2 regions of the Streptomyces sp. NPDC050315 genome follow, and region 1 is predicted to be linked to the other one. Evidence: riboswitches for the same ligand, from Rfam matches in the RefSeq annotation. Region 1 holds a riboswitch; the other holds the start of a gene.

The links. A riboswitch is a leader RNA that binds a small molecule or an ion and turns the genes downstream of it on or off. The one in region 1 is predicted to bind cyclic di-AMP.
Positions count from the first base shown of each region.
Region 2: linked by a shared signal. The riboswitch ahead of AB0I82_RS29815 (NlpC/P60 family protein) and the one ahead of AB0I82_RS31880 (M23 family metallopeptidase) in region 1 are both predicted to bind cyclic di-AMP.

Region 1 is NZ_JBFAKN010000010.1:215,554-221,334, reverse strand. Features, by position in the region: gene AB0I82_RS31895 (DNA topoisomerase IV subunit A) at 1-174, opposite strand, end outside; gene AB0I82_RS31890 (pitrilysin family protein) at 624-2,018, shown strand; gene AB0I82_RS31885 (pitrilysin family protein) at 2,039-3,406, shown strand; cyclic di-AMP (ydaO/yuaA leader) riboswitch at 3,723-3,880, shown strand; gene AB0I82_RS31880 (M23 family metallopeptidase) at 3,893-4,726, shown strand; gene AB0I82_RS31875 (GntR family transcriptional regulator) at 4,974-5,672, shown strand.
Region 2 is NZ_JBFAKN010000009.1:153,241-159,021, reverse strand. Features, by position in the region: gene AB0I82_RS29820 (hypothetical protein) at 341-694, shown strand; gene AB0I82_RS29815 (NlpC/P60 family protein) at 742-1,893, opposite strand; cyclic di-AMP (ydaO/yuaA leader) riboswitch at 1,901-2,086, opposite strand; gene pcrA (DNA helicase PcrA) at 2,398-4,878, shown strand; gene AB0I82_RS29805 (peptidoglycan DD-metalloendopeptidase family protein) at 4,955-5,781, opposite strand, start outside.

The sequences.
Region 1 (5,781 bases):
CTTGAGGCCGTCGCGTGCGTCGGGCAGGGCGCGCGAGTAGATGACCGAATACGCGTACTCCAGGAAGGAACCCTGCATCTCATCGACGACGTCGATGTCGAGGATCCGCTCCTCGAAGTCCTGGGGCTCCGGTGTGCCCCCTGACGGCGGGGTCTTCGTGCTGCGGCGGGCCATCGCGGCTGCGGCTCCTTCGCTCGAACTCTGCTTCGCTTACGGCTACGGCGTCTGCTGGACGGCAGGTCGGCGCGGTGCTCGCGTCCCCTGCCGGGGCAGGCCCGACGGCTGAGTCTGCCGGGATCTGCCGTACTCCGTCGCGCTCAACGGCCGAACCTGTCGCGGACCATTGTGGACCGCCGCACTGACATCGCCGACCGCGACCCGTCCGTAGCGCCCCCGCGCACCGGCCGCGAGCGGCCTCCGGAGCCCCGCGATCGACGGCCGTACCGGGCCCGGCAACCGCGCCACGGGCGGCGAACACCGGAGCGGAACGCAGGTGCGGAGCGCCCCGATCCGGGGAATCTCCATCCGGCGGGGGTGCCGGGCGGGAACTTCGCCAGATGCCCGCGCGCTTGCATACAGTGACAGAACTTCCTCGCAAGCGGATCGAAGGGACGTACATGCCTATGGGTCACACGGCCACAGAACAAGCCGGCTCCGGCGGCCTGACAGCAACCGAGCACCGGCTGGCCAATGGCCTGCGCGTGGTGCTCTCGGAGGACCACCTGACCCCCGTCGCGGCGGTCTGCCTGTGGTACGACGTCGGCTCCCGCCACGAGGTGAAGGGCCGCACGGGCCTTGCGCACCTCTTCGAGCACCTGATGTTCCAAGGGTCGGCGCAGGTCAAGGGCAACGGTCACTTCGAGCTGGTGCAGGGCGCCGGCGGCTCGCTCAACGGCACCACGAGCTTCGAGCGCACGAACTACTTCGAGACCATGCCGGCGCACCAGCTGGAGCTCGCCCTGTGGCTGGAGGCGGACCGGATGGGTTCGCTGCTGGCCGCGCTGGACGAGGAGTCGCTGGAGAACCAGCGCGACGTGGTGAAGAACGAGCGCCGTCAGCGGTACGACAACGTGCCGTACGGGACCGCGTTCGAGAAGCTGACGGCGATGGCCTACCCGGAGGGCCACCCGTACCACCACACGCCCATCGGGTCCATGGCCGACCTGGACGCCGCCTCTCTGGAGGACGCGCGGAATTTCTTCCGCACGTACTACGCGCCCAACAACGCCGTGCTGTCCATCGTGGGCGACATCGACCCCGAGCAGACGCTCGCCTGGGTGGAGAAGTACTTCGGGTCCATCCCCGGCCACGACGGCAAGCAGCCGCCGCGGGACGGCTCGCTGCCCGAGATCATGGGCAAGGAACTGCGCGAGGTCGTGCACGAGGAGGTGCCCTCGCGGGCCCTGATGGCGGCGTACCGGCTGCCGCACGACGGCACCCGTGAGGCTGATGCCGCGGACGTCGCGTTGACGATCCTGGGTGGCGGCGAGTCCTCCCGGCTCTACAACCGCCTGGTACGCCGTGACCGCACCGCCGTCGCTGCGGGCTTCGGCCTGCTGCGCCTGGCGGGCGCGCCCTCGCTGGGCTGGCTGGACGCGAAGACCTCGGCCGGCGTGGAGGTGCCCGCCATCGAGCGCGCCGTCGACGAGGAGCTGAAGCGCTTCGCCGAGGAGGGCCCGACCGCCGAGGAGATGGAGCGCGCGCAGGCCCAGTTGGAGCGCGAGTGGCTGGACCGCCTGGAGACGGTCGCCGGGCGCGCGGACGAACTGGCCCGGTACGCGGTGCTGTTCGGCGACCCGCAGCTCGCGCTGAACGCCGTACAGCGCCTTCTGGACATCACCCCGGAGGAGGTCAAGGCGGTCGCCGCGGCCCGGCTGCGCCCCGACAACCGCGCGGTGCTCGTCTACGAGCCGACCCGGCCCGCCGAGGCCGCGGCCGCGGCCGCAGGGGAGCCGGAGGCCGCCGCTGCCGCCGTCCAGACCGAGACCGAGACGAAGACCGAGGAGGCGGCCCAGTGACCGACGCCGTGACCCCGACCATGACCTTCCACCCGCAGCCGCAGGCCGGGCAGCCGAAGCCGTGGGCGTTCCCGGCCCCGGTGCGCGGCGCGCTCGGCAACGGCCTGACGGTGCTGCGCGCCGACCGCCCGGGCCAGCAGCTGGTCGCCGTCGAGATCAACATCGTCGCGCCGCTGGACTCCGAGCCCGAGGGCCTGGACGGCGTCGCCACGATCATGGCGCGGGCGTTCTCCGAGGGCACCGACAAGCACGACGCCGAGGAGTTCGCCGCCGAGCTGGAGCGCTGCGGCGCCACGCTGGACGCGCACGCGGACCACCCCGGTATCCGCGTCTCCCTGGAGGTGTCGGCCTCCCGCCTCGTCAAGGCGCTCGGCCTGCTCGCCGACGCCCTGCGCGCCCCGGCCTTCCCGGACAGCGAGATCGAGCGCCTGGTGCGCAACCGTCTGGACGAGATCCCGCACGAGCTGGCCAACCCGGCCCGGCGCGCCGCGATGGCCCTCTCCAAGGAGCTGTTCCCGGCCACCTCCCGGATGTCCCGGCCGCGCCAGGGCACCGAGGAGACGGTGGCGCGCATCGACGCCGCCGCGGTCCGCGCCTTCTACGAGGCGCATGTACGCCCCGCCACGGCCACCGCCGTCGTCGTCGGCGACTTCGCCGGGGTGGACCTCGACGCGGCGCTGGAGGACACCCTCGGCGCCTGGACCGGCTCCGCCGCCGAGCCGGTGGCCGCCTCGCCCATCACCGCCGACGACAGGGGCCGCGTGGTCATCGTGGACCGCCCCGGCGCCGTCCAGACGCAGCTGCTGATCGGCCGCATCGGTGCCGACCGGCACGACCGCGTCTGGCCGGCCCAGGTGCTCGGCACGTACTGCCTGGGCGGCACGCTCACCTCCCGCCTGGACCGGGTGCTGCGCGAGGAGAAGGGCTACACCTACGGGGTGCGCGCCTTCGGGCAGGTACTGCGCTCCTCCGAGGACGGCACGGGCGCCGCGATGCTCGCCATAAGCGGTTCGGTCGACACGGAGTCCACGGGGCCGGCGCTGGAGGACCTCTGGAAGGTGCTGCGGACGCTGGCCGCCGAGGGCCTGACCGACGCCGAGCGCGACGTGGCGGTGCAGAACCTGGTCGGGGTGGCGCCGCTGAAGTACGAGACGGCCGCGGCCGTCGCCGGGACGCTGGCCGACCAGGTCGAGCAGCACCTCCCCGACGACTTCCAGGCGGAGCTGTACCGGCGGATGGCCGAGACCGGCACGGTCGAGGCGACCGCCGCCGCGGTCAGCGCCTTCCCGGTGGACCGGCTCGTCACGGTCCTGGTGGGCGACGCCGCGCAGATCGCGGAGCCGGTGCGGAAGCTGGGCATCGGCGAGGTGTCGGTCGTCACGGGCTGACGCGGAGCGGGCGGGGGCGGTTGCGGTGGTGAATCGGCCTGCGCGATACGGCGGAAGGCCGGGCCGGAACGCGCCGTACCGGTACCGTCACAGGCTGACTTGAACCGCACCAACACCGCTCACATAGCAGGACATAAAGGGTCCCGGGTCGCTAAAGCGGCCCGGGATCTTTGCTTTTGTCCGGAATGCTGTAGGCGGTTGCCTCCACCTCGTGTGGCGTCCGGCACAAACTCCCGATTCTGTTTGCTGATCGCGAGATGTCCCCTTTAGCGTCGGTCCGGCTGTTCGTCAGAAGTGCGCCGCGCCCGCGGCCGCCGGGCAGTCATCGCCGAGTCCCCGTACGGCGCGAGCCAGGGGAGCCGGGGACCCACATGTCCCCTTGGGGTGAATCGGCGTCCTCCCCGGAGGCCGCCGTAGGAGACCTTCCTGCTCCGAACCCGTCAGCTAACCCGGTAGGCGAGAAGGAAGGAAAGGAGTGCGCCGGTCATGGCGTTCACCCGTGCCACCGGCAAGCACCGCCGCCCCGGCCGTGCTGCCCGGACCACCCGCAACATCGCCGGCATAGCCGCCGCGACCGGCGTCGTCGTCTCCATCGCCTCCCCGGCGCTGGCCGCGAACGAGGACCCGGCCGCCACCGACACCGGCCTGACCCGCGCGATCGCCGAGACCGGTGACCGGGTCGCCGACAACATCGTCGCCCAGGCCGACGCGCAGGAGGAGGCCGCCGAGGTCGCCGCCGCCCGTGCGCAGGTCGAGGAAGCCGCCGTCAAGAGCGCCGAGGCCGCCAAGAAGCAGGCCCAGGAGGCCCAGCGCAAGGCCGCCGCCGAGGCCGCCGAGAAGAAGGCCGCCGCCAAGAAGAAGGCGACGGAGGAGCGCGCCTCGCGCTCCGACGCCCGCACCACCCTCAGCGCCAGTGGCTTCGTCGCGCCGATCGCCGGCAGCTACGTCTCCACGCCGTACAAGGCGTCCAGCGGCCTGTGGTCCTCCGGCAGCCACTCCGGCATCGACTTCCACGCCGCCTCCGGCACCGCTGTCCACGCCGTCGGCGCGGGCACCGTCGTCGAGGCCGGTTGGGGCGGCGCCTACGGCAACAACATCGTCCTGAAGATGGACGACGGCACCTACACCCAGTACGGCCACCTGTCGTCCATCGGCGTCTCGGTCGGCCAGAAGGTCTCCGCGAACCAGCAGATCGGACTGTCCGGCAGCACCGGTAACTCCACCGGCCCGCACCTGCACTTCGAGGCGCGCACCGGCCCGGACTACGGTTCGGACATCGACCCGGTCGCCTACCTGCGCTCGCACGGCGTCAGCGTCTGAGGCCCCGAGCCTCTGAGGAGCGCAGGAACGCTGCGCCTCTGTACCACCCGAAGCCCCGGCCCCCGGCCGGGGCTTCGGCGTCTCCGTATGCGCTCCCGTCCCCGGCTCCCCGGAACTCCCGCCCTTTGGCCAAAAAATATCCATGAATTCGTGACGGCCATCGGAAATGCCGGTCAGGTGTCATAGAGTCACGGAAAAGGCGCCGTCCGGACGGCGTTTCCAGCGGATTACGGCGGAGGCACCGACGATGCGAGGGAACATTTCGGCGCATGCGGTCTGCACGGCGATTCGCGACGACATCGTCTCCGGAACGTTCCCGCCCGGCTCCCGGCTGATCGAGGAACTGCTCGCGTCCCGGTACGGCGTCTCCCGCGTCCCCGTAAGAGAAGCGCTGCGCACACTGGAGTCCGAGGGCTTCGTCACCACGCGGCGGCACGCGGGCGCGTGCGTCGCCGAGCCGACCGAGCAGGAGGCCGCCGACCTCCTGGACATCCGCCTCCTCCTGGAGCCCCTCGGGGCCGCCCGCGCCGCGGCCCGCCGCTCGGCGGCCCACCTGAAGGTACTGCGCGGCCTGGTCCGCCTCGGCCGCGCGAGAGCCCGCCACGGCAACGCCGCCGACCTGCGGCAACTGGACGGCTGGTTCCACGAGACGCTCGCCCAGGCGTCCGGCAGCGCGAGCATGACGGCGCTGCTCACTCAGGTGCGCCGCAAGATCGACTGGGTGTACGCGATCGACCTGGACCACCCGTCGCCCGGCGAGGCGGACCGGTCCTGGCAGGAGCACGGCGCGATCGTGGACGCCGTGGCGCGCGGCGACGCCGAGCGCGCCCGCGCACTGACCGCCGCGCACGTGGAGCACGCGCTGCCCGCCCACCGGCTGCGCCGTCCCGCACCCGCGGTGAGGGAAGCGAAACCGTCCGTAAACACGGCGCGCGTACGGAATTAACACCGCTGCCGTATACAACTCCTGGGGAATTCCGTACCCCTGCTCCGCCGTGCCCGAATTCTTTTTAACCCGGGCCCGAATGTCTTTTGCGCCCAGTCCGGCCGACGCG
Region 2 (5,781 bases), on a different contig from region 1:
TGGATCGTTTCTCGTGACTGGTGTGGCACCAGTTATCCCGCGTTCCCCTCGCGACAGCAAAGCACCAGAGCGCTTCCGATAGGTCCGTGGCTGGTTCGGTACGGCGGCGGCCCGTGACAAGGGGGAGCGGGCCGCCGCCGTACCTCGGCGGGGGCGGTCGACGGCCGTCGGGGCGGATCCGACGGCGATGGGGAGCCGACCGCCTGGACGAGGACGCTAAACCTCCCGGGGGCGATGAGGCGGGGCATTGCCGGTACTTGTCCATTCCACTGCCGTGGATTGCTCGCTTCCGGCCACCGGGTGACAGGTACCGACGGAGGCGGGACTACGATCGACCACTATGGACGTAGTGATCAATGTGTTCGTCGCGCTGCACATCATCGGCATCGCCTCGCTGCTCGGCGGCTTCCTCACGCAGATGAAGGCGATGGGCGCGGGCACCGCCCGCTTCGTGCCCGCGATGCTGCACGGCGCGATCACGATGCTGGTGACCGGCGTCATCCTGGTCGGCCTGAACCAGATGCAGGACTACTCGGTCAACAACATCAAGATCGGCGTCAAGCTCGCCGTCCTGATCGTGATCCTCGGGCTGGTCTACGTGAAGCGCGACGAGGAGAAGGTGGAGAAGCCGCTCTTCGGGCTCGTCGGCCTGCTCACGGTCGTCAACATCTTCCTCGCGCTCCTCTGGACGTGAGTCGGACCCGGCCCGACAGGGCCGGGTCCGACTCACGTCCGGTCGCGTCAGGCCGGTCGTACGCTCCCGTAGATCGGCATGTAGTAGATCGACTCCACGCGTACGTTCGTGCCCGGCTTCGGCGCGTGGATCATCTTGCCGTCGCCGATGTACATCCCGACGTGGCTGATGTCGTCGTAGAAGAAGACCAGGTCACCGGGTTGCAGATCGCCCGTCGCGACCCGCGTGCCGACCTTCACCTGGTCCCAGGTCGTCCGCGGCAGCGAGACGCCCGCCGCCTTCCAGGCCGCCTGGGTGAGCCCCGAGCAGTCGTACGACGTGGGGCCGGTCGCGCCCCATACGTACGGCTTTCCGATCTGCGCGCGGGCGAAGGCGATCGCCTTCTCCGCCTTGGTCGCGTACGTACCATCGGGCACGTCGGGCGTCCCGGCGTCGGAGCCCGAGCCGGTCCCGGTGTCCGACCCGCCGTCCTGCTGCTCCCGCCGCTCGCGCTCGGCCTGCTCCCGCGCCAGCTCCTCCGCCTTGCGCTGCGCCTCGGCCTTCTTCTTGCGCTCCAGCTCCGCCAGCCGTTCCTTCTCCTGGGCGGTCAGCCGGGACAGCAGCTGCCGGGCCTCGGTCAGCTTGTCCTGGACGTCCTGCTTGGACGTCTTCAGCGACTCCTGGGACTTCTGCAGCTCCTCCAGGCTCCGGATCGCCTGCGCCCGCTGGCGCCCGGCCTGCGCCTGCTGGTCCTGGTAGTCGGCGACCGCCTCCTGCTGGCGGCCGGTGAGCCGCTCCATGAGGTGGTTGCGGTCCACGAACTGCTGCGGGTCCCGGGCCAGCATCAGCTGGGCGGTCGGGCTCAGCCCGCCGGAGCGGTACTGCGCGGAGGCGAAGGTGCCCAGCTCGCGCCGGGCCTCGTTCATCTTCTCGGTCCGCCGGGCCGCGGCGTCCCGCAGCTCGTCCACCTTCTCGCGCTGCGTGCCGGCGCGCTCCTTGGCGGCGTTGTACTTCTGGGTGGCGACCTCGGCCTGCCGGTACAGGCCGTCGACCTTCTTCTTGACCTCTTCTATGGAGGGCTTGGGGTTTCCGGGGGCCGCGTCCGCGCTCTGGGTGAGCAGCGTGACGGAGGCGAGCGCCGCGGTGGTGAGCCCGGCCGCCGTACGGCGGTGCGCGGGCACGGCGAGAATGCGGGTGCGCGGCTTGCGATGAGACGCCAAGGCCGGCGACTCCTTCCGTGGACCGCCTACCGGGTTAGCTGTCGGGTTCGGGCGGGTGCCGCATCGCTGTCGCTGCGGCGTACTACGGAAGGTGCCCTACGGTCCGTACGGATCGCTCCGTGCGGCCCGATTCACCCCGGTGGTGCGTGTGGGTCCCCGGCTCCGGCCGCCCTGGGTGCGGCGGTACGGACTCGGCGGGGCGGCCCGTGCCGGCGCTTTCGCCGGGCGGTGGGGCGGGCTGCCCGGTCGGCACGGTAACCAACTCGTGTGACTCCTGTGAAGGCTGATGTTCGATATGCCCGATACATTTCCGTGATCTCGCCGTGTCCGGTCCGATGCGGGACCACTTCCGATCACGGGCTGTCCGGTGGTGTTCTCCGCCCGTGACCGCCCGCGTTGTGCCGTATCCTCCGCGCCCCCGCATCCCCGCTGTATCCCCGCGATTCCCCGGAATTCCGCGGCCGGGACCGCGTTGTCGGTGGGGCGGCCTAGACTCGGTGGGCGATGAGCAGCCTCTTTGACGACAGCTTCCTGGCGGACCTCGGACCTCCCGAGCCTCACGACGAGGAGCCGCCCCCTCCCGAGGACGACGATCCCCGTCCGGCACCGGAGGCGGGCCCGGCCGACCTCTTCGGGGGCGAGTTCGGCGCGCCCGTGGAGCGGGAGCCGTACTACCGCGACGGCGCCGCCCGCCCCGCGGTGGACCCGGCCGCCCTGCTGGAGGGGCTGAACGACCAGCAGAAGGCCGCCGTGGTGCACAGCGGCGGCGCGCTGCTCATCGTCGCCGGCGCCGGCTCCGGCAAGACCCGTGTCCTCACGCACCGCATCGCGCATCTGCTCGGCGCGCGCGGCGTCCACCCCGGCCAGATCCTCGCGATCACGTTCACGAACAAGGCCGCGGGCGAGATGAAGGAGCGCGTCGAGGACCTGGTGGGCCCGCGCGCCAACGCCATGTGGGTGTCGACCTTCCACAGCGCCTGCGTGCGCATCCTGCGCCGCGAGTCCAAGAAGCTGGGCTTCACGTCGTCGTTCTCGATCTACGACGCCGCCGACTCCAAGCGCCTGATGGCCCTGGTCTGCCGCGATCTGGACCTGGACCCCAAGCGCTTCCCGCCCAAGTCCTTCAGCGCCAAGGTCTCCAACCTCAAGAACGAGCTCATCGACGAGGAGACCTTCGCCGGGACGGCCGCGGACGGCTTCGAGAAGACGCTGGCCGAGGCGTACACGATGTACCAGGCGCGGCTGCGCGAGGCCAACGCCCTGGACTTCGACGACATCATCATGACGACGGTGAATCTGCTCCAGGCGTTCCCGGACGTCGCGGACCACTACCGCCGCCGCTTCCGGCACGTGCTGGTCGACGAGTACCAGGACACCAACCACGCCCAGTACACCCTCGTGCGCGAGCTGGTCGGCCCCGGGACGCCCGAGGTGCCCGCCGCCGAGCTGTGCGTCGTGGGCGACGCCGACCAGTCGATCTACGCCTTCCGCGGCGCCACGATCCGTAACATCCTCCAGTTCGAGGAGGACTATCCGGACGCCACCACGATCCTGCTGGAGCAGAACTACCGCTCCACGCAGACGATCCTCTCGGCCGCCAACGCCGTCATCGAGCGCAACGAGAACCGCCGCCCGAAGAACCTCTGGACGGACGCCGGCACGGGCCCGAAGATCATCGGCTATGTCGCCGACACCGAGCACGACGAGGCGCAGTTCGTCGCCGACGAGATCGACCGGCTGACGGACGCGGGCGAGACCAAGGCCGGCGACGTCGCGATCTTCTACCGCACGAACGCCCAGTCCCGTGTCTTCGAGGAAGTCTTCATCCGGGTCGGGCTGCAGTACAAGGTCGTCGGCGGCGTGCGCTTCTATGAGCGCAAGGAGGTCCGGGACGTCCTCGCGTACCTGCGCGTGCTGGCCAACCCGGAGGACGCCGTCCCGCTCCGCCGGATCATGAACGTGCCGAAGCGCGGCATCGGCGACCGCGCCGAAGCCATGATCGAAGCGCTCGCGCTGCGCGAGAAGATCACCTTCCCGCAGGCGCTGCGCCGCGTCGACGAGGCGTACGGCATGGCGGCGCGCTCCGCGAACGCCGTCAAGCGCTTCAACACGCTCATGGAGGAGCTGCGGACCATCGCCGAGTCCGGCGCCGGTCCCGCGACCGTCCTGGAAGCGGTCCTGGAGCGTACGGGCTATCTGGCCGAGCTCCAGGCATCCACGGACCCGCAGGACGAGACCCGCATCGAGAACCTCCAGGAACTGGCGGCGGTCGCCCTCGAATTCGAGCAGGACCGCGACGAGGACAATCCGGGCACCCTCTCCGACTTCCTGGAGCAGGTCGCCCTGGTCGCCGACTCCGACCAGATCCCCGACGAGGACGAGGAGGGCACGGGCGTCATCACGCTGATGACGCTCCACACCGCCAAGGGCCTCGAATTCCCGACCGTCTTCCTGACCGGCATGGAGGACGGCGTCTTCCCGCACATGCGCGCCCTCGGCCAGACCAAGGAGCTGGAGGAGGAGCGGCGGCTGGCGTACGTCGGCATCACGCGCGCCCAGGAGCGCCTGTACCTCACGCGCTCCACGATGCGCAGCGCTTGGGGCCAGCCCCAGTACAACCCGCAGTCCCGCTTCCTGGAGGAGATCCCGGACGAGTACGTCGAGTGGAAGCGGACCGGCCCCGCGACGCCGTCCGCGTCCATGGGCGGGCTGTCCTCCGGCCTGTCCGGCGGCGGCTTCGGGGCCGCGTCGTCCGTCTCCTCCTCGCGGAGCAAGGCGGGACCGAGCGGCTTCGCGACCCGGCGGGCGAAGGACCGCCCGGTGGCCGCGCTGGCGATCGGCGACCGCGTCACGCACGACAGCTTCGGGCTGGGCACGGTCGTCGGCGTGAAGGGCAGCGGCGACAACGCCGAGGCCACGATCGACTTCGGCGGCGAAAAGCCGAAGCGGCTGCTGCTGCGGTATGCGCCGGTGGAGAAGCTGTAGGCCTGGTCGTACGTACTAACGGCCCGGGACCCTGCTGGGGGTTCCGGGCCGTCCGTGTACTCGCGGTACGCGCGGCTCAGTTCGGGTTGATGCCCTTGGAGCGGAGCCAGGGCAGCGGGTCTATCGCGTCGCCGCCGTCGGGGTGCACCTCGAAGTGGAGGTGCGGGCCGGTGGAGTTGCCCGAGTTGCCGGAGTACCCGATGACATCTCCGGCCTTGACCGAGCCCGAGCGGATCTTGGCGCTGCTCAGGTGGCAGTACCAGGTCTCGGTGCCGTCCGGCGCCGTGAGCTCGATCATGTTGCCGTAGGCGGGGTTCCACTTGGTGACGACGGTGCCGTCGGTCGCGGCCATGACCGGCGTGCCGTAACTGACCGGGAAGTCGATGCCGGAGTGCAGCGACATCCAGTTGACGCCGGCCTGCCCGAAGAGCGCGCTCAGCCCGTGCTGCTTGACCGGCAGCGCGAACTTCGGTCGCAGCGCCTCCTTGCGCGCCGCCTCCTCCGCCCGCCGCTTCTTCTCGGCGGCCTCCCGGGCCTGCAGGTCGAGACGTTCCTGCGTACGACTGGCACGGTCGGCGAAGTCGTTCGCGTCCGCGCTCAGGTTGGAGAGCTGGGAGTCCAGCTTGTTGTTCGCGGCCGACGGCTTCACCGCCGAGGCGTCCGAAGCGGCCTGTACGGCGGTGTCCTCTTCCTTGTCGGTCGCACCGGACACGGAGGCGGCAGCCACGGCGCACACGCCCATGGCGGCCACGGACGGCACGGCGACGGTCAGCAGCGCGGACTTCTTCGGCGTCCGCCGCCGGCCTCGGCCGCCGTTCCCTTGCGCTTCCCGCCGGGCGGCCCGTCGGCCGCCGGGGACGGCTCCGGGAGCGCCTCCTGGGGCGCCGGGGGGAGCGTCGTCGG